DNA from 2 places in the Halobacillus sp. ABR2_026 genome. Region 2 is predicted to be linked to the other one. Evidence: a T-box and tRNA genes for the amino acid it is inferred to sense, from the RefSeq annotation. Region 2 holds a T-box; the other holds one or more tRNA genes.
The links. The T-box of region 2 lies ahead of ACXADE_RS13865 (valine--tRNA ligase). A T-box ahead of a tRNA ligase gene usually reads a tRNA of that ligase, here a tRNA-Val.
Positions count from the first base shown of each region.

Region 1 (10,036 bases), 1.5 Mb from region 2:
CAGCCGATGCTTTATATTGTTCAGCCAAAAGGCATAAAGCCAGCGGAAGTTCCGATGCAAACCAGCTTTCGAAGTCAACGTCCTTCAGAAGCAGAACAAAAATCCGTACAGCCACCTGTAGAAGTCCCATCAAACGAACAAGAAATTCGGATGCGCCGAAATTCCCCTCATCGCCAGGAATTGGCTAAATTGAATACATCAGATGGAGGAGGAAATGAACCTTCGCGTGACCCTTCAGCCGTCAGTACGGAAGATAAACCAGAGAAGGATGCCCCGCGGGAACGGAGGCAGCGGTTTCATGACATGACGCTAGAGGAGAAAGTTCTGTATTTCTTCAACCTTTCCCCTCATGTGCCGAAAATGAAATGCGAAGTGTCGACGGAGGAAGAGAGTTTTCGAGGGTATATAACGGATTATGTAGATGGCATGGTTCACATGAAGGTCTTTCAACGCCCGTTCCAAAGGGAAATATCATTTGAAGACATTACAGATATTAGACTTTTAGGCTTTTGAAAAAAAGAATAAAAAAACCGCGCCTCTGTGCGCGGTTTTTTACAGAATTATAGAGTTGCTGCTGCTGGTAGACACGTTACGTGGCAGAAGCAGTTCAAGTCTACTGTGATGCAGATTCCTGAAGCACGTAGATTTCTGCAGCTTTGGTCAGCTGGCGTTTTCGGATCGAATCCTCGGTGACGACGGGATCCTTCAACTTCATCCTCGTCATCATCATCATGCCAGCGATCAGCGAAAAGAAGTTCAAGGATTGCGCAGCCATCGTCATCTACAGACTTAACTCTGAAGAAGAAGCTTCCTTTGACGTGGCATTCTTCACCGCTTCGCTTAGATCCGTAGCCTTTGAAAGGTGTGCATCCATCTTTGCAGTAAAGGATGACAGGGACTGTATCGAAGCCGGAACCTCCACCAGTATCACCCAAAAGGTCTGCGATTGAACGCTCACAGCTTGTCGTGCAATCGTGCATGACATCATTCTGTGCATCTACGATATCTTTCAGAATATCAATCACACATGAACCTGAATCGTATTTTTTTCCACAGCTCATTTTTTAATTTCCCCTTTCCATACGCATTGACGTATTGTCTTTACTAGAATATGAAATGTGTCTGGGTCGGTGTGGGCATTTGTCTCTTTTCTCTCCAACCTCACTTTTTTTGTGGTTCTTGGGCAGGAGACTATACCTGACTGGGGCAAACGCCATAGATTAAAAGTGAATTCGAATAAGGAGTGAATGGAATGTCTGATAAAAAGAAGGTCATCCATGTGAAGGACCTTGTCATTAAGGCGGATAATGTCGTCATCGAACCGCAGCGTCACGATCGTCATGACAGAGACGACCGTGTTGATCCATTTTTCGGCGGACCAAGACGACATAGAGAAGAAGAAGTAAGTGAAGAAAGCAGTTCATCAAGAGGACGTCGAAATGAAGATGAATCTTCCGATCGCCGTGGGGGATTCCGCTGGTTTTAAGAAAAATAAAGAGTGAGCCACTACACAGGAAGTAGTGGCTTTTTCTTCATGGGAGTGAATAGATATGACATTTAGTGTAATGGAAATCTTGTTGCTTGCGCTTGCCGCTTTCCGGTTGACACGACTTCTGGTCAGAGATTACATCATGGAATGGATCCGCAGGCCGTTTATTGAAGTGAAAATCGTCAAAAATGAACAGGGATTCGAGGAAGAATGGATTGAGCCTAAAGGTTTCATTGGTGAAGGTTTGACTTGTCAATGGTGTGTAGGTGTATGGTCTGCTCTTATCATGGTGCTTTTTTATCTTGTCGTACCATACGGGGAATGGTTGGTTCTTCTGCTTGCACTTGCAGGTTTACAGTCCATCATTTATGCGTGGGTTGATCGTCAATGACAGAAGAAAAAAAGGAAAAATCTTTATTTGATGTTTTAAAGGAAATCAATGAGGAAACGTCGAAAATGAATGGAATCATTAAACAGCCAGATAAGAAATTCAACCAGTGGGATAAGGATTTCCAGGCCTGGGACCGCCGGTTCTCCAAGCGGATGACGGACATGGAAAAATTCCTGACCAAACAAGTTGGAAAAATGGAACGTTTCTTTGAGTAGGGGGGAAGGGTATAGATAAAAAAAGGAGGCGTCGACATGGGCTATATACTGCCTGTCCATCAGTATCAGTATAAGGATTATCAAACGAGAATCATCCGTCAGGAACGCTCGCCATTTACTCTTGATAAAATACACAGAGCGTCGCTCGTCAATGACAATCGTTCCCATCATCAGGATCAAGTGGATCGCCGGCAGACGGCACCGCTTCATATGACTGAAAAGACCCACGCCATCGACCAGCTGGAAAACTCCACCGCCACGTACAAAGCCGAGAAAATTCTTTCTAATATGACAGGAAAAGGGCGCCACTTCAGCGAAACTGTATGAAAATGCAAAAGGAGTCGTGTGCATGTCTTTTCATCAGTTGAATGAATCTTGTTATTATTATAAGGGAGCAGTTAATATTGGCTACGTATATGGAATGGGGGAAGAAGGGGTATTGATTGATACTGGAATTGATGCTTCTTCTGTGAAAAAGGTGCTCAAGGAGCTTGAAGAACGAGGGCTTCCTTTGACGCACCTTTTTATTACCCATGCCCATGCCGATCATTATGGCGGAGCGCGTTTTGTCCAGGAGAATTATGATGTACATACAGTCGCACCTGTTTTTGAAGAGGCGATCTTAAGGAACCCCGAATTAGAACCCCTTTACTTATTCGGGGGAGTTGAACCGCTCCCGGAACTTCATAATAAATTTGTAGAAGGTCCATCCATCCGTGTGGATGAGATCATCTCAGAGGGGAAGGTTCAGTTCGGGCCCATACAGGCGGAAGTGTATCATATTCCTGGCCATAGTTATCATCAGCTGGCGTTAAAAGTCGATGGGATTTTATATGCAGCCGATGGGTACTTCAGCTCAGAAACCTTAAGGAAGCATAGAATTCCTTTTATCACTGATTTTCAATTAACGCTCCACAGCCTGGAACGCCTCTTGCAAATTCCTTGTAAAGGGGCGGTTCCCGGGCATGGGGAATTCGAGTCTGAACCGTCGGCAACCATCCAAAACAATATCGACTATCACAAGGAGCTTTCAGCATGGCTATATCGACACGTCGCTGATCAAGGGATAATAACGCATGAGACCGTTGTTGCTGAGATGTGTGAACAGTACGAGATTGAAGTACGTGGTCTCTCTCAATGGTTGTTATTCCGTACGGCGGTTACCGCTTATTTGATGGGATTAAAAAAAGCGGGCCTCATCGAGGACCGCATCATGAATCATACGTGGAGCTTTTTTGTGACAAACCAATAACGTATAAGTCCCGCTCGCCCTCTTTGTGCTCAGCATACATAACTTCGGATGGGTCCTTGAAGTTTTGCGCCCTCAGTTGGTCTTCCAGCCAACTTTTGTCCAAACCGGCTTCCTTTAGGTTGTCCCAGATAACTTCGCCGTCACTAATGATCGTACGGGGAAGAGGAACATGACGGGGAGAGAGATTCATATCATCACGGGTGACATTCTGGTATTGAGAGGCTTTTAACACCGAGATCGTTCCATCTGTTTCAAGGACAGCATACTGGACTTCCTGCAGGGAGAATACTTCTTTCGAACGCAGCAGATGCTGGAGCTGATTGAGGTCCAGCTTGTTTTTTTTAAGCTGGTCGCGGTCGATCCTTCCCTTATAAATGACGAGTGAAGGACTTCCTTCCAAAACTTTTCTCGTTCCTTTGAATTTTTGTGTGATTATTTCTGTGGTGAAGATAAGGATACTCCATAATAAAATCGCATACCCGATATCCATGACCCCGACATCTTTATCGTACAGTGCGTTTCCAACTAATTCACCGAGCACCAGAGCGGCAATGAAATCAAATGCTGTGATCTGGGTGATCTGTGATTTGCCAAGCACTTTCGTCATGATGAACAGAGCAGCAAATCCAAAAAGTGTTTCTACAGTAATTTGTAAATAATCCATTGATTTTCACGACCCTTATCTCTAGCCTATACGTTTTATTCTAGACAAAAGGTCCTGAAGATAAACGAAGAAACCCCGGAATTCCGAGGTTTCTTTTTTTAGAGTTTATAGTTTTTTTACCATTGTGACATGAGGGATGCCGGCATCGATGAAAGGATCCGATATCGTCACATATCCAAGAGATTCATAGAACGCTTCTGCGTGGGTCTGGGCATTTAATTTAGCTTTATCAAATGCATACTCACGAATGACGTCTTCCATTGCAGCGATCATTTGCTTCCCAAAAGAATGACCACGTTGCTCTTTGACTACACAAATCCGCTCAAGCTTCCCGAATCCCTGGACGAAACGCAGGCGGGAAGCGGCAGCAGGAACTTGGTTTTCGTATCCTACAAAGTGGATGGCACTCTCATCGTACTCATCGATCTCAAGGTCGATAGGGACTTGCTGTTCTTCTACAAAGACGACTCGTCGTACGTTGAAGGCGTCGTCTTTTTCTTGTTTATTTTTTGCTTTTATGATGTTCACAGAACGTCACCCTTTTCCGAGACGGAAAGTTTCGTAAACGCTCCAAGCTCCATTTTCCAATTGATAAAGCAGCTGGAAGCGATCAACTTTATCATTCAAATCGAACTTAAGCATACGCAGGCTTCCATAAACATCCGAAAATTCTTCATCTGACAATTTTTGTGCAATTGTAATGTGAGGGACGAAAGTAAAGTCTTTTTCTTCTGGAAGTTCTCCAGCGTGCAGCTTATCATTCAATTCGAAAATTTCATCCGATGGTTCGATCTTCAAGTAAATCGTATTCGTAACCGGTGAGAAAGAGCTGACTTTATAAACACCGTATGAAAAAGGCTCGGTGTTTTTTGCAATTTCCTGCAATTCTGGAATGATTTTATTTTCTATTTCTTCCTCTTCTGCATCAAAAGCTTCCTTCATCGTAATATGTGGAGGAATCAACGCATAGTGGGGATCGTAACGCTTGCGGTATGAATTCGCCACATCCTGTACTTTTTTTGATGGAAAAACTGCTATTCCGTATTTCATTAGATTCACCCTCCTGTTTGCTCATTATCTCTAATCTCTACTAAACATTTTCAATAGAGCGCTCTCAAAATCCTTCTGCCATGTCCCCCATGTGTGGTCCCCATCCAGTTCATGATACGTATAGGCAAGAGCCTGGCGGTTCAGGAAATCACGAAGCTCCCGGTTTGGTTCGAGAAAATTTTTTCTCGCTCCTTCTGTCGTTTCAACATCGGTTTCTTCGATCCCGATCGTATGATAAATGGAGAGAGAAGAAAAGTCTTTCGTCGCGTGAACGACCTCTTTGACATGTTCATCTACGTAAGGGCTCTGCATGATGACGTTGCCGAATATATTCGGGAATTTCACCGCTGTCATTAAGGCAAGCGTACCTGCTAATGAATCACCGACAAGTGTACGGCCACGTCCCATGTAATAGCCTGGGAGTTCTTCATCAAGGAAAGGAACAACTTCTCTAATAAGGAAGTTTACATAGGCTCCTTGTTTTTTTCCGTCCGGATGATACTTGTCCTGGCGGTCATACTTGTCATTATAATGGATGCCGATGAAAATCGTGTTTTCAATTTTTTCCTCTTTATGCAGACGATCACTCAAGGTTGCCGCCCGCCCCATAGAATAATAGTCATTTCCATCCTGCATAATACAGAAATGGTATTTATATAATGGAGAGAAATTTTCAGGAGTGTATACCCTTAAAGTCATGGTCTCCTGTAAGTATTGGCTTTCAATTGTATATTCTGTCATGGATCCGTCTCTGCCCATATTCTGACCACCTCCTCACAGCATGGAAAGTTCACTTAGGCTTTCCCACAAAATTTTTCTAATAAACGTTCCACTAATCATTTTATCATATAATTGTCGAAAAAGTTGAAAAGATGATGCGTGGAAGATAAAGGTAGCTTCCAGAGATTAAATCCAATCTTTTTAACATCCGGGAGAGACTTTTTTTGAAACTGCTTCGTCTGGATGAATGTGATAAATCATGGGGGAAGGGGGAACTATGAATGGGTATGGGGAAAGTCTTGACACAATCGATGAATCGTAGTATATTATTCTTTGTCAGCAAGAAACATATTCCTACATACGATTCCGTAGCTCAGCTGGGAGAGCGCCACCTTGACAGGGTGGAGGTCGTTGGTTCGAGCCCAATCGGAATCACTAAATAAAAAAGAGGAGCATTCTTTACGAATGCTCCTCTTTTTTATTCTTTCAGGCTGATTTCTTTATGGCAAGCATCCGCTAATTTCTTCACTTGATCATTAAAACGTTGGCAGTCCAATTCATCGAGCGTATTTACATCGACAGCATTGAGGATCGTTTTTCCGAATGTCCATACATCCTCTCTACTGCTTTCATCTCCTAAATATGCAATTTTGTATAGCGATTCAAGCACACTATTCATGACCGATATATCGTGATGGCCATAAATCTTTATTTGGTAGAAACTCTTGTATAAATATTCTTCAAACGGCTTCGGCTGTGCAATCAGGCGGAGGTCATCAGCTTCATCGATATAATATCGAATAGGCTCGTACACCGATTGAAGTTCAATAAGCAGCGAGCCAATCCGATTGATACAATTGGATGCGGTGTGTGGATCATTGAGGCTTGGAGATATGGCTCTGACGGCAATTTCCACAAGTTTTTGAATCGAAAATTCCACGTCCTGTGTATCGATCCGTTCATTCCCGATCAGGACGAAAGAAGCAGCTGATTTTACATCTTCCTGTTCCTGAGTTGAAGAGTCCCAATATAAGAAGAGAGGCATCCCTTTCTGCACGTATTCTCCCATCAAAAATCCGGTTTCCATAACAACTTTTTTGTTACTTGCCCATTTGATCAGAGACCCATACTGGACATTTTGAACATACCCCGATTTATATGCAGGGATCACAGATGCTTGGGCTGAATTCAGTTCCGGCCATTTATCGTTCCACTCGGTTGCCGTTTTGTATTCTTTATCCCGGAACGTTTGAGTGATAAGTGTAGAAGTACTTTTTCTAATGGTTCCAATCAAGTTATTCACTTTTAAGAACCGTGAAGAGTGGTGGATGAACAATATGAAAAAGGCAAGGCAGACAATAGAAACAATGACTGTAAGTAAAGGACTCACCAATCCAAGTCCAGGTTCCTTCCCTAAAAGGAAAAGATTGATCAGTGAAAAAATGAAACCAAAAGAAAAGACCCCTAATACATGCTGGGTAACGCGGCTTTTCATAAAGTCCTGTAACGTCCGTGGGGAGAATTGAGTGGTATACGTCGTAAGTACCACCATGATGGTTGAAAAACTGATCGTTGTCATAGTCAAGATTGAAGTGACCATGGATCCATATAATGTTTGAGCTACCTCTGATTTTGTCAAAAGTAGGGATGGAATAGACTCTTTGTATTGAGCGACGATCCACTGATCGATGAGCGCAGTCAGGGCAACAGCTAGGATCGACAAGAAGCTGTAGATGGTAGGGAGAAACCAAAAACTGTCTCTCAAGTTGATCCAAACCTTTCCTTTGTTCATAACCTGTACCAACTTTCTTTGTTTGTCGTATGACTCTTAGTATGACCGATTGAACAACAGTTAAAAAGAGGCTTTTACATAAACTTAAAAAACTCTTAAAATTTTATTGACACTCTTTATCTTCCATAGTATATTAATATTTGTCAGCGAAAAGACGACAAAATTCTACATAGGATTCCGTAGCTCAGCTGGGAGAGCGCCACCTTGACAGGGTGGAGGTCGTTGGTTCGAGCCCAATCGGAATCATCCATACTAAGTGCCGGAGTGGCGCAGTTTCTCATCCATGGAGGGGCTGCGTCACTTCTTTTTATTCGGCTGATGGAAGACGATGGATGGCAGGGTGTATGTTCTAAGGGGAGTATGGGGGCACGGATGATGAAAATACATAAATAAAAAAAGCACAACTCCCCATCTTGTGGAGGAGTTGTGCTTTTTTTATGCCACTGCTTATACTTCCTTGAAATTGATCGATAGAATTCGATCCGTAGCAGGGTTATAAATGACAGTTCCTTCAATACTCATCGTTTCTTGAGGGGACTGCATGACGAATTTGTAAACCTCTTTTACCTGATTAGGTTCCGGCTCGGATTCACTTACCTTATTATAATCGGTTGGCTGGTAGTTCGGGTAGGCAGATTGTGCAATTTCCAATAGGTATTTTCCCCACTTCTCTTCTTCCAGCTGTGGATTTGGTGTAATTTCTACATTGATAATCCCGGCATCTACATTTGCTCCGAGAGTTTCAAACGCTTTTCTATGAAGGTTAATTTTAGTTTCTGGAAAACCTGGGACCTGATCAACAACTGTAACGAGAACGACTCGTTGGTTTGAGGGGTTTTTTACTTTTATCGTCTGTCCGCATTGATAAGGGGCGTTTTGCCCGACAGCAGCTGTCATGAAACGGTTGCTTGACCACGGAATTCCACACTTCGTAACGGCCCCGCCATCTGTCCATGTAGCTTGACCGCTGATCGTTTGTCTTGTCGCGTAGCCAAAGGTGTGATTTGTGTAAGTCACCGGATGAGAATACCGGGCATAAGGGAAGTAAGGACTTGCCCCATATGGGTAGCCATATCCATATGAGGCATGATTGAAGTTGGAGTACATACATTTTCCTCCTGTTTTTACTTTATATCCTCAATAGCCTATGCCAGTTGTAGATGGTCTGTGATTCCAACCTGAACAAGAGATCAGTCTACAAGGACCATCCAGTGGTCATTTTCCAGTTTTCTCGGTGATTCTTTGAAAATATTGGAGTAAACAGCTTTCATTTCATCATACAAGTCTTTAGAATGAATGGTCCTCAAGTAGTCATCGGTATTATTTTTAAAAGATTGCAGTTTATGTAAGTGAAGACCAACTTTATAGGAGTAGAAAAGTTCATGGCTTCTTAAGAAAGACTTTTCTGCAGGATCTTCATTGTTTTCAGCAAGGGCTTGTTTGCTATGAACTCTTATTCTTTTTGACGTCTCTCCATCTTCTTCGTATTCCTGACGAACATTATAAAATTTCGTGAAGGGGGCAGGGGATTCGTGATCTATATAGTCTGAGCGAAAGCTGAATTCCACAGCACCTTTTTCTCCGGATACAATGCAAAAAACGTGATAGGTTTTCTTTGTTGTTGTTCCTTGCATGAGTTCTTCCTGGTTACTGAAGCAGTGACAAATACTTTTAACCATGGGGCACCAACTTTCCTAGGTAAGTTGGGCTCATTATATCATGATTCTTTTCCGATCAAGGGAAAAGAGAAGCTTAACCATTGCTTCTCTTCATCCATTTACAGGTACTCCGCCGTTCACATGAATCATCTGACCGGTTACGTATGTAGAATCGCTGCTTGCCAGGTAGACATACGCTGGAGCCAGTTCATATGGTTGTGCTGGACGTCCCATAGGATTAGTCGATCCGAATTCCGCCACCTTCTGCCTGTCAAAACTTGCAGGAATCAAGGGTGTCCAAACTGGGCCTGGTGCAACACCATTGACGCGAATGCCTTTACTGACCACCGATTTAGCCAGCGACCGGGTGAACGCCGTAATGGCCCCCTTAGTAGAAGAGTAGTCGATCAATTGCTCGTTTCCTTCATAGGCAGTAATAGATGATGTATTGATGATCGAGCTTCCTTTTTGTAAATGAGGGAGAACCGCTTTGGTCATATAAACAAAAGAAAAGTAATTCACACGGAAAGTTTTTTCAAGCTGTTCATTCGTAACGGCAGTGAGGTCCTTTTGGGGAAACTGCACAGCAGCATTATTGATAAGAATATCGATCTGGCCAAAGTCATTCATAATTTCCTCGACAGTCTCCTCACAAAAAGAAGCACTCCCGATATCTCCATTGTAAAGGCGGCAGATTTGTCCCTCCGCTTTTATTAAATCCTTCGTTTTTTCAGCATCTTCCTGTTCGTCATAATACATAACAGCAAGATCGGCTCCTTCTTTCGCGAAGTATAGGCTGACTGCA
Region 1 is NZ_JBSWTM010000001.1:1,190,451-1,200,486, forward strand. It holds gene ACXADE_RS06070 (CotO family spore coat protein) at 1-513, shown strand, start outside; gene ACXADE_RS06075 (CotY/CotZ family spore coat protein) at 561-1,061, opposite strand; gene ACXADE_RS06080 (hypothetical protein) at 1,253-1,486, shown strand; gene ACXADE_RS06085 (DUF1360 domain-containing protein) at 1,551-1,880, shown strand; gene ACXADE_RS06090 (hypothetical protein) at 1,877-2,095, shown strand; gene ACXADE_RS06095 (hypothetical protein) at 2,132-2,422, shown strand; gene ACXADE_RS06100 (MBL fold metallo-hydrolase) at 2,445-3,347, shown strand; gene ACXADE_RS06105 (YetF domain-containing protein) at 3,307-4,011, opposite strand; gene ACXADE_RS06110 (GNAT family N-acetyltransferase) at 4,117-4,539, opposite strand; gene ACXADE_RS06115 (2'-5' RNA ligase family protein) at 4,546-5,061, opposite strand; gene ACXADE_RS06120 (alpha/beta hydrolase) at 5,092-5,820, opposite strand; tRNA gene ACXADE_RS06125 (tRNA-Val) at 6,144-6,216, shown strand; gene ACXADE_RS06130 (DUF2254 domain-containing protein) at 6,260-7,573, opposite strand; tRNA gene ACXADE_RS06135 (tRNA-Val) at 7,747-7,819, shown strand; gene ACXADE_RS06140 (DUF3889 domain-containing protein) at 8,021-8,680, opposite strand; gene ACXADE_RS06145 (hypothetical protein) at 8,764-9,252, opposite strand; gene ACXADE_RS06150 (SDR family oxidoreductase) at 9,343-10,036, opposite strand, start outside.
Region 1: it has a tRNA-Val gene. The T-box ahead of ACXADE_RS13865 (valine--tRNA ligase) is inferred to sense a tRNA for this amino acid. The anticodon was not compared.

Region 2 (10,036 bases):
TTTCAAAATCTGTTCATATTTTTCAAGGAAAATTATTCGGGTTTTGTGCTATACTAGTGGATATGTGATAAGTCTTGAACGTTTACTGGGGGTAGATGAAATGCACATTTTAGCTATCGGTCTTAATTACAGAACAGCCCCTGTGGAAATTCGCGAGAAGCTCACATTTTCTGAAGAAGAGCTGACACAAGCGATGCAGCATCTCAACATACAAAAAAGTGTGTTGGAAAATGTGATTATTTCTACATGCAACCGTACGGAAATCTATGCGGTCGTGGATCAAATCCACACCGGCCGATATTATATTAAACAGTTTTTATCGGATTGGTTCAATATTGACAAAGAACAATTCTCTCCCTTCCTTTCCATTTACGAAACGGATGGAGCGATTGAGCATCTATTACGTGTAACCGCAGGACTTGATTCTATGGTACTCGGAGAGACTCAAATTCTCGGTCAGATGAAGCAGTCTTTTCTACAAGCACAAGACGCCGGAACCACAGGCACTATATTCAATCAACTGTTTCGTCAGGCGGTGACTATGGCTAAGAAAGGTCATAAAGAGACGGAAATCGGTGAAAACGCTGTCTCGGTCAGTTATGCGGCTGTTGAATTGGCGAGGAAAATTTTCGGGGATCTTGTTCATAAGCACATTGTGATTTTAGGTGCTGGAAAGATGGGGGAACTAGCCGCTAAAAACCTTCATGGATCTGGTGTCCGTAAAGTTTCTGTCGTCAATCGTACACTTGCTAAAGCGCAGACAGTAGCCGGTCAGTTTAATGGACATCCCCATACCATGGATGAGTTGGAGGATGTACTGGAAGACGCGGATATCGTGATCAGTTCTACTGGTGCTACGGATTATGTTATTACAAAAGAGAAGATGGAGCCTATTCATAAGAAGCGCAAAGGAAAGCCTCTTTTCTTCGTAGATATTGCTGTGCCTAGAGATCTTGACCCGGATATGGAAGGTTTGGAAAGTGTATTCTTATATGATATTGATGATCTTCAGGGAATCGTGGATGCAAACCTGGCGCTGAGAAAGCAGGCAGCAGAAGAAATCGAAATTATGATTGAAGCGGAAATCGTAGAGTTCAAACAGTGGTTACAGACGATTGGTGTCGTTCCTGTTATTTCTGCTCTACGTTCAAAAGCTTTAAATATACAGGCGGAAACGATGAAGAGTATTGAGAGAAAGATGCCGGAGCTCTCAGATCGTGAACGCAAAGTATTGAATAAGCATACGAAAAGTATCATTAATCAAATGCTGAAGGAGCCGATTTCTCAGGCTAAAGAAATGGGAGCTCAACCAGATTCAGAGGAGACGCTGCGATTATTCACTCAAATCTTCGGAATTGAAGAGCAGGTGAAACAAGAGGTACAGGCACAGGAAAAAAAGAACAGCGCAAAGGTGAAGAACCATACAGAGGCTCATGAGTCTATTACGACCATCAGCTCTGTAGCCCATTCATAAGGTGGAAGGTAAATGCTTGAATTAAAATGGGTTTACGAACTTATCCTTTTCTTATACGGATTGAGCATCATTGGATACTTCATCGACTTTGTACAGAATAACCGGAAGGCGAATATCACTGCCTTCTGGTTACTTAGTATGGTCTGGGTTTTACAGTCTTTCTTTCTATTATCGCAAATGTTTTTGAAAGATGATTTCCCAATCATGACGGTTTATGATGGTTTATACTTTTATGCGTGGATACTGGTGACATTCTCATTAATTATTAACAGACTTTTCAAGGTGGATTTTCTTGTATTTTTCACCAATGTTGTCGGGTTTTTAATTATGATTATCCATATTTCTACGAGGGCACAGAATGTACTGGAAAACAGAGGGGTGGCGCTCGTGAATGAACTTCTGGTCATTCATGTAAGTCTCGCTATCATCTCCTATGGTTTTTTTACGTTGTCGTTTATCTTTTCCATTATGTACTTGCTGCAGTATCGGCTGTTAAAGAAAAAGAAGTGGGATGCCAAGTTATTCCGCCTTGGAAATTTAACGAGACTTGACCACTTTTCTTACGTGGCAATCATTTTGGGCGTTCCCCTTTTACTCATCGCAATCATTCTTGGCATCGTCTGGGGTTATATTTCTACAGCCGCTTTTTATTGGTATGATTCCAAAACGCTTGGGTCCATGCTTGTGTTAGTCGTTTACATCGTTTATTTAATACTTCGAGTTTTAAAAGGATACCAGGGGCGTGCCATTGCTATATTCAATGCGGCAGCTTTTCTATTCTTATTGATCAATTTCTTTTTGTTTGGATCATTATCAAACTTTCATTTTTAGTATCGAGGAGGAAATGTTTTGAGAAAAATCGTCATCGGGTCACGTAAAAGTAACTTAGCGATCACACAAACGGAATGGGTGATCGAACAACTGAAGGAAATCGATTCATCCTACGAGTTCGAAATCAAACGAATTTCTACCAAAGGAGATCAAATCCTTGATGTTACCCTTTCGAAGGTCGGCGGGAAAGGTTTGTTCATTAAAGAGATCGAACAAGCCATGTATGATGGTGAAATCGATATGGCCGTTCACAGCATGAAGGATATGCCGGCTGTTGTTGCTGAAGGTCTTATGGTGGCGGCCGTACCTATTCGTGAAGACCACCGCGATGCTTTTGTCTCAAACGGAAATGTGGCACTTAAAGATCTCCCGGCAGGAGCTATCGTAGGTACAAGCAGCTTGCGACGCGGTTCTCAAATCAAAGCTGTTCGTCCAGATGTTGAAATTAAATGGATTCGTGGGAACATCGATACACGACTCCGTAAATGTAAAGAGGAAGAGTACGATGCCATCGTTCTTGCAGCTGCTGGTTTGAAGCGGATGGGCTGGGATGATGATGTGGTTACGGAATATTTGGAACCTGATGTATGTGTTCCTGCTGTAGGCCAAGGAGCTCTTGCTATTCAGTGTCGCGAGAACGATTCAGATCTGCGTGATTTTCTTCAAAAGCTAAACCATGAATATACTGAAACCACAGTATCTGCGGAACGGAAGTTTCTTCATGATCTAAACGGGGGCTGCCAAGTACCCATTGGTGGATATGCTTACCGTAAGGGTGAGGAAATTGTTCTGACAGCACTTGTCGGTACGCCTGATGGAAAGACGATCCTTCATGAAACGGTCTCAGGTAAAGACCCTATCCAAGTTGGAAAAGAAGCTGCCGACCGCTTGAAAGCACAAGGGGCTCAGGAAATCGTTGATCGTGCTAAAGAGGAGTATGAACAATAATGAAAGCTTTGCAAGGGAAGAGGATTCTCGTAACGAGAGCAGAGTCCCAAGCAGGTTCACTCATTGATGAAATAGAAGCAGAAGGTGGAGTCGTCCTGCACACTCCCCTTCTTCGCTTTAAATTGAATGATTCTAAGTCTCATCAAGAGACATTAAAACGACTTCATGACTATTCCTGGGTGTTTATCACAAGCGCGAATGGCGTGAAGTTTTTTTACGAACTTCTACGGAAATATAAAATCGATGTTCCATCTCACGTTAAATTTGCAATCATCGGGTCCAAAACGGAAAAGCGGCTAAATGATTATGGAGGTTCCGCAGATTTTACTCCAACTATTTTTCACGCGTCTTCCATGGGAGAAGAGTTTCTATCTGCTTATCCAGATCCAGGGACAATTTTATACATAAGGGGGAATCGTTCCAGGGACACTTTGCCGCGTATATTACGGGACAAGGGGGTATTTTTCCATTCCCTGACCGTATATGATACGCTACTATTGAAAGATGAAAAGGCAGAACTTCTCAGCTGGATCCAAGAACGTAAGATTGATGCATTAACATTTACCAGTCCGTCGACTGTCCGTGCTTATGTAGCTATGGTTCATGAAGAAGGGGGACAATTGCCCTGTTTCTGCATCGGGCCGACCACTGCAAAGGAAGCGGAAAAATACAGATTTACGAACATTCATACTCCGGAACAATATACGATCCCTCATTTGGTGAGCCAAATGAAAGACTATTTTTATAATGAAGGGAAAAGATAACATGAAAGAATTGGAGTTCAAACGCCATCGCCGCCTGCGTCGTACGGATTCTATGCGGGCGCTTGTGAGAGAGACACATCTCCGCACTGACGACTTAATATACCCGATCTTTGTAGTGGAAGGGGAAGACATAAAGAACCCTGTGGCTTCCATGCCAGGGGTACATCAAGTGTCTCTTGACCACTTGAATGCAGAAATGAAGGAGCTTGTCGACTTGGACATCAAGTCTGTCATCGTCTTTGGTGTTCCTTCACAAAAAGATGAAGTTGGGAGTCAAGCCTATCATGAAGAAGGAATTGTTCAACGAGCGATTCGTCAAATCAAAGGACGCTTCCCTACTCTTACAGTGATTGCGGATACATGCCTCTGTCAATATACGGATCATGGACATTGTGGTATTGTTCGTGATGGCGATATTGCAAACGATGAGTCTTTGACATATATTACGAAGACAGCTATTACTCAAGCGGAAGCAGGGGCAGATATCATTGCACCATCCAATATGATGGATGGGTTTGTTGCAGCTATTCGAGAAGGATTGGATGAAGCGGGTTACAGTCACATCCCTGTGATGGCTTATGCTGTGAAATATGCTTCCGCTTTCTATGGACCTTTCCGTGATGCAGCTCACAGTTCCCCTCAGTTCGGGGACAGACGAGCGTATCAGATGGATCCTTCCAACCGTGTGGAAGCCATCCGCGAGGCAGAGTCTGATGTAGATGAAGGCGCTGACTTTTTAATCGTTAAGCCTGCCCTTGCGTACCTGGATATTATGAGGGAAGTCAAAGACCGCTTCCATTTGCCATTAGTTGCTTATAACGTGAGCGGGGAGTATTCGATGATTAAAGCTGCCGCGCAAAATGGCTGGGTGAACGAAGAGGAAATCGTTCTTGAAAAACTAACGTCCATGAAAAGAGCGGGCGCAGATCTGATCATTACGTATTTTGCGAAAGATGCTGCTCGCTGGTTACATCAATAGTACGGGAGAAAGGGTGACGGTTACATGAAAACATACGATCAGTCGAAACAAGCCTATCAAAAAGCCATTGATTTGATGCCGGGCGGAGTGAACTCTCCTGTCCGTGCTTTCAAATCTGTAAAGATGGATCCGATATTTATGGAGAAAGGTTCAGGTTCCAAAATCTACGATATCGATGGCAATGAGTACATCGATTATGTTTTGAGCTTCGGGCCGCTAATTCTTGGGCATGCGGATGAAAAGGTCACAGAATCGCTGATGAAAGTGACGGCTAATGGTACAAGTTTCGGTGCTCCTACAGAAATGGAAAACAAGTTGGCTTCGCTTGTCAAAGAACGGGTGCCGTCCATAGAAATGCTTCGTATGGTAAACTCAGGCACGGAAGCGACGATGAGCGCTCTACGAGTGGCTCGTGGATACACGGGAAGAGACAAGATCTTAAAATTTGAAGGAAATTACCATGGTCATGGGGATTCCCTTCTCATTAAGGCAGGATCAGGAGTTGCTACTCTTGGACTTCCGGACTCCCCTGGTGTACCAGCATCGATTGCACAAAATACGATTACGGTTCCTTATAATGACTTAGAGAGTGTCAACTATGTCTTTGAAGAATATGGGGATGACCTGGCCGCTGTTATCATTGAACCCGTGTCAGGTAACATGGGCGTCGTACCTCCTAACGAAGGGTTTCTGCAAGCATTAAGGAAGATAACAGAAGATAACGGTACAGTCTTAATTTTCGATGAGGTCATGACAGGTTTCCGTGTCGGCTATTATAGTGCGCAAGGCCACTTTGGCGTGACTCCTGATATGACTTGTCTCGGTAAAGTTATCGGAGGAGGCCTTCCGGTAGGCGCATACGGTGGTAAGCGTGAAATCATGGAGCGCGTAGCTCCTGTCGGCGATATCTACCAAGCTGGAACACTTTCTGGAAATCCGCTGGCTATGACGGCTGGCTTTGAAACGATTGCGGCGATGACAGAAGAAGCCTATGATCATATCAATAAGAAGGTCGATCGTTTAATCGAAGGTTATACGGAAGCGGCTGTAACACACGGCATCCCATTGACGGTCAACCGCGCGGGGTCCATGGTTGGTTTCTTCTTTACAGATGAGCCTGTAACCAATTTCGAAACGGCAAATCAATCGGATTTAGACTTGTTCACAAGCTATTTCCAAGGAATGATTGAAGAGGGTATTTATCTGCCGCCGTCACAATTCGAAGGATTATTCTTATCTGTTAAGCATACAGATGAGGATATTGAGAAAACGATTCAAGCAGTGGAAAGAGTCTTCTCTAAAATTAAAAATGCATGAAAAAAACGCATGGGCCACCCCCATGCGTTTTTACATTGTTGATCCATGTATAATACTAGGACTCCTGCATAAGGTGGTAATAGAGAAAAGTGTTTATTACCTTAGGGAGGGGACCGAACTTTGCAAAACAAACAAAATGTATTTTCCTTTTATTTAGATGAATCCATATGGTTCAAGGAAGGACAGGGCGTTCGCGAATTACTCGGTATTTCATTAGAACCTGAAATTACAATTGAGGAGCTTGGAGATGAGGTCCGTTTAAAAGGTACAGTCGACCTGGCGGGGGAATATATTCCGACTGGCAGCCTGGATAACCTTGATGAAAGTCCTCTCGCTCCATCGGTCCGTACCATGGATCGTGTAGAGCCTGCAGAAGAAGGGATCCATACATTCTATCATTCGTTTCCAGTTGAAATTACGGTCCCTTTAGAAAGGGTCTCGAACTTAGATGATGTACTTATTGATATTGAAAGCTTTGATTATGAGCTTCCTGCCAACCGACAACTACGGCTCCACGCCCATGTAAATATTAATGGTCTGGAAGACAGGCAGCATGAAGCATTCAACGAACCTGACTTTGACAACTCTGCCACGGTCGGTCCTGTCAATTTCCATGAACAAAATCAAAAAGAACATCCCCTTCTTCCTGAACGGGAAGCCCCTGTTTTCCGGATTGATGAGAAAAGGGTGGAGAAACAGGCGGAAGAAGATGATGGACGATGGTTTTATAAGAAATCACAGAGCTTCCCGGAGTTCTTTGGTCATGAACAGAATCAATCACAATTTGCCCAAGAAGAGCCTTCCTACGATAGTGATGACTGGGGTGAAATCAGTGTGGATGATGCTGAGGAATCAAGCAGCGAAGAGTCTGATCAGGAAAGTGCACAGGCCCCGGGAGGGATGGATGGAATCAAACAGATTTTCAAGCATCTTTTCCCAAACAGAGAAGATACGTATACACAAATGAAAATGTACATCGCCCAGGAAGAGGAAACCTTAGCTTCCATTGCAGAAAAATACGAAGTCTCGGTCAAACAATTGGAACGAGTCAATGATTATCAAGAGGATGTTTCACCTGGGCAGATCGTATACATTCCAAATTAAATCCATTTATATTTAAAAGCGAAGTACAAACCGAGAACTAGGCCAAGAAGAAAGATATCAAACGTAGTCGGAAAGATCAGCGTTCGTAAAGCTTGAAAAATGACGATGGGCAGCAAGGATTTTTCTATGACAAACAACCATGTCCTGCACCAAGGGGGAAGACGATAACGATACAATCGACTCATATTGAGCACTCCTTTTCCATCTGGAGTCAAAGGCTCCTGGGCATTTTGCTCAGGGGCTTTCGCCTTTTTTTTGAACGTAGTTGACTAAATACCTTATTTTTATATACAATATGTAATATAGTCTTTATACGTGAAATGCTTAGATAGGGAAGAGTACATGAACAAATCCTTCAGAGAGGAAAACATTTGGTGAGAGTTTTCCAGGACCCTTGTTGATGGAAGGTCGCCCTTGATGCAGCTTCTTTGAACGAAGAGTAGGAGAAGCCGGTTAGAAGCCGTTATTGTTATTTAAGTGTACAGGAGCATATTCCTGTAAATTAAAGGTGGTACCACGGAAATAAATCCCTTTCGTCCTTTTTTAGGATGAAGGGGATTTTTTATTTAATTTTTGAAAAAGAGAATAAAAGGAGGAAGATCAATGGATCAACAAGATCTTTCAATGCCCACAAAGTACGATCCGGATGCAGTAGAGAAAAATCGGTATCAGTACTGGGTGGATGGTAAATTTTTTGAAGCAACAGGTGATGAAAATAAAGAGCCCTATACAATCGTCATCCCGCCACCCAACGTAACAGGAAAACTTCACCTCGGCCATGCCTGGGATACGACTTTACAGGATATCCTGTCACGTGTGAAGCGGATGCAGGGTTATGATGTCCTTTGGCTGCCAGGGATGGATCACGCTGGTATTGCCACACAAGCGAAAGTAGACGCTAAACTCCGGGAGGAAGGCATTTCCCGTCATGATCTCGGTCGTGAGAAGTTTCTTGAAAAGTCATGGGAATGGAAGCATGAATATGCAAAATTCATCCGTGCTCAGTGGGAAAAACTTGGACTTGGTTTGGATTATTCCAGAGAGCGGTTTACGCTTGATGAGGGTTTATCTGAAGCAGTAAAGGAAGTTTTTGTCACCCTTTATGAAAAAGGTTTGATCTACCGTGGGGAATACATCATTAACTGGGATCCAGCTACTCAGACGGCTTTGTCTGATATTGAAGTAGAATATAAGGATGTCCAGGGTGCATTTTATCATATGCGTTATCCTTTGAAAGATGAAGAGGGAACCATTGAAATCGCGACTACGAGACCAGAGACAATGCTTGGGGATACAGCTATTGCTGTACATCCAGAAGATGATCGCTACAAACATTTAATCGGGAAGAAAGCGATTCTACCGATTGTCGGACGCGAAATTAAAATTGTTGCCGATGACTATGTCGATATGGAGTTTGGCTCCGGGGCTGTGAAGATTACACCTGCCCACGACCCTAACGATTTTGAAATTGGAAACCGTCACAACCTCGAAAGAGTCCTGGTCATGAATGAAGATGGATCTATGAACGAAAATGCCGGGAAATACAAAGGGATGGACCGTTTCGAATGCCGCAAGCAAATTGTCAAGGATCTTCAAGAAGATGGTGTGCTTTTCGAAATTGAGGAACACATGCATTCTGTTGGTCACTCAGAGCGGAGTGGCGCAGTTGTTGAACCTTATCTTTCCACTCAGTGGTTTGTTGATATGAAACCTCTTGCTGATGCATCCATTGAATTGCAAAAGGGGGAAGATCAGGTTCAGTTTGTTCCTGACCGCTTTGAAAAGCCGTATTTGCATTGGATGGAAAATACGCGTGATTGGTGTATTTCCAGACAGCTATGGTGGGGACACCGTATCCCGGCCTGGTACCATAAAGAAACAGGTGAAATCTACGTAGGAAAAAATGAGCCGGAAGATCCTGAAAATTGGAAGCAGGATGAAGATGTTCTGGATACTTGGTTCTCTTCTGCTCTTTGGCCTTTCTCCACGATGGGTTGGCCTGATGAAAACAGTGAAGATTATAAGCGCTACTTCCCGACCAATGTACTCGTTACAGGATATGACATCATTGGTTTCTGGGTCAGCCGTATGATCTTTCAATCGCTTGAATTTACGAACGAACGTCCTTTCAATGATGTCCTCATTCACGGCCTTGTTCGTGATGCAGAAGGGCGCAAAATGAGTAAGTCGCTTGGAAATGGTGTCGATCCGATGGATGTTATCGATAAGTATGGAGCCGATTCCCTGCGTTATTTCCTTTCTACAGGATCTTCCCCAGGGCAGGACTTACGTTTCCATTGGGAAAAGGTTGAGTCTACGTGGAACTTTGCGAATAAGATTTGGAACGCCTCCCGGTTCGCTTTGATGAATATGGGAGATTTAAAATTCGAAGATATTGATATCACGGGTGATAAATCTGTCGCAGATCAATGGATATTGACTCGTCTCAATCAGACCATTGAACAAGTGACCACTAACATCGATAAGTACGAATTCGGAGAGGCCGGGCGTCACCTTTATAACTTCATTTGGGACGATTTCTGTGACTGGTATATCGAAATGGCGAAACTTCCGTTGTACGGAGAAGATGAAACAAGAATTCACACGACTCGTTCAATT
Region 2 is NZ_JBSWTM010000001.1:2,656,755-2,666,790, reverse strand. It holds gene hemA (glutamyl-tRNA reductase) at 101-1,474, shown strand; gene ACXADE_RS13900 (cytochrome c biogenesis protein) at 1,487-2,305, shown strand; gene hemC (hydroxymethylbilane synthase) at 2,324-3,253, shown strand; gene ACXADE_RS13890 (uroporphyrinogen-III synthase) at 3,253-4,017, shown strand; gene hemB (porphobilinogen synthase) at 4,019-4,996, shown strand; gene hemL (glutamate-1-semialdehyde 2,1-aminomutase) at 5,021-6,313, shown strand; gene spoVID (stage VI sporulation protein D) at 6,434-7,417, shown strand; gene ACXADE_RS13870 (hypothetical protein) at 7,414-7,602, opposite strand; T-box leader at 7,734-7,961, shown strand; gene ACXADE_RS13865 (valine--tRNA ligase) at 8,021-10,036, shown strand, end outside.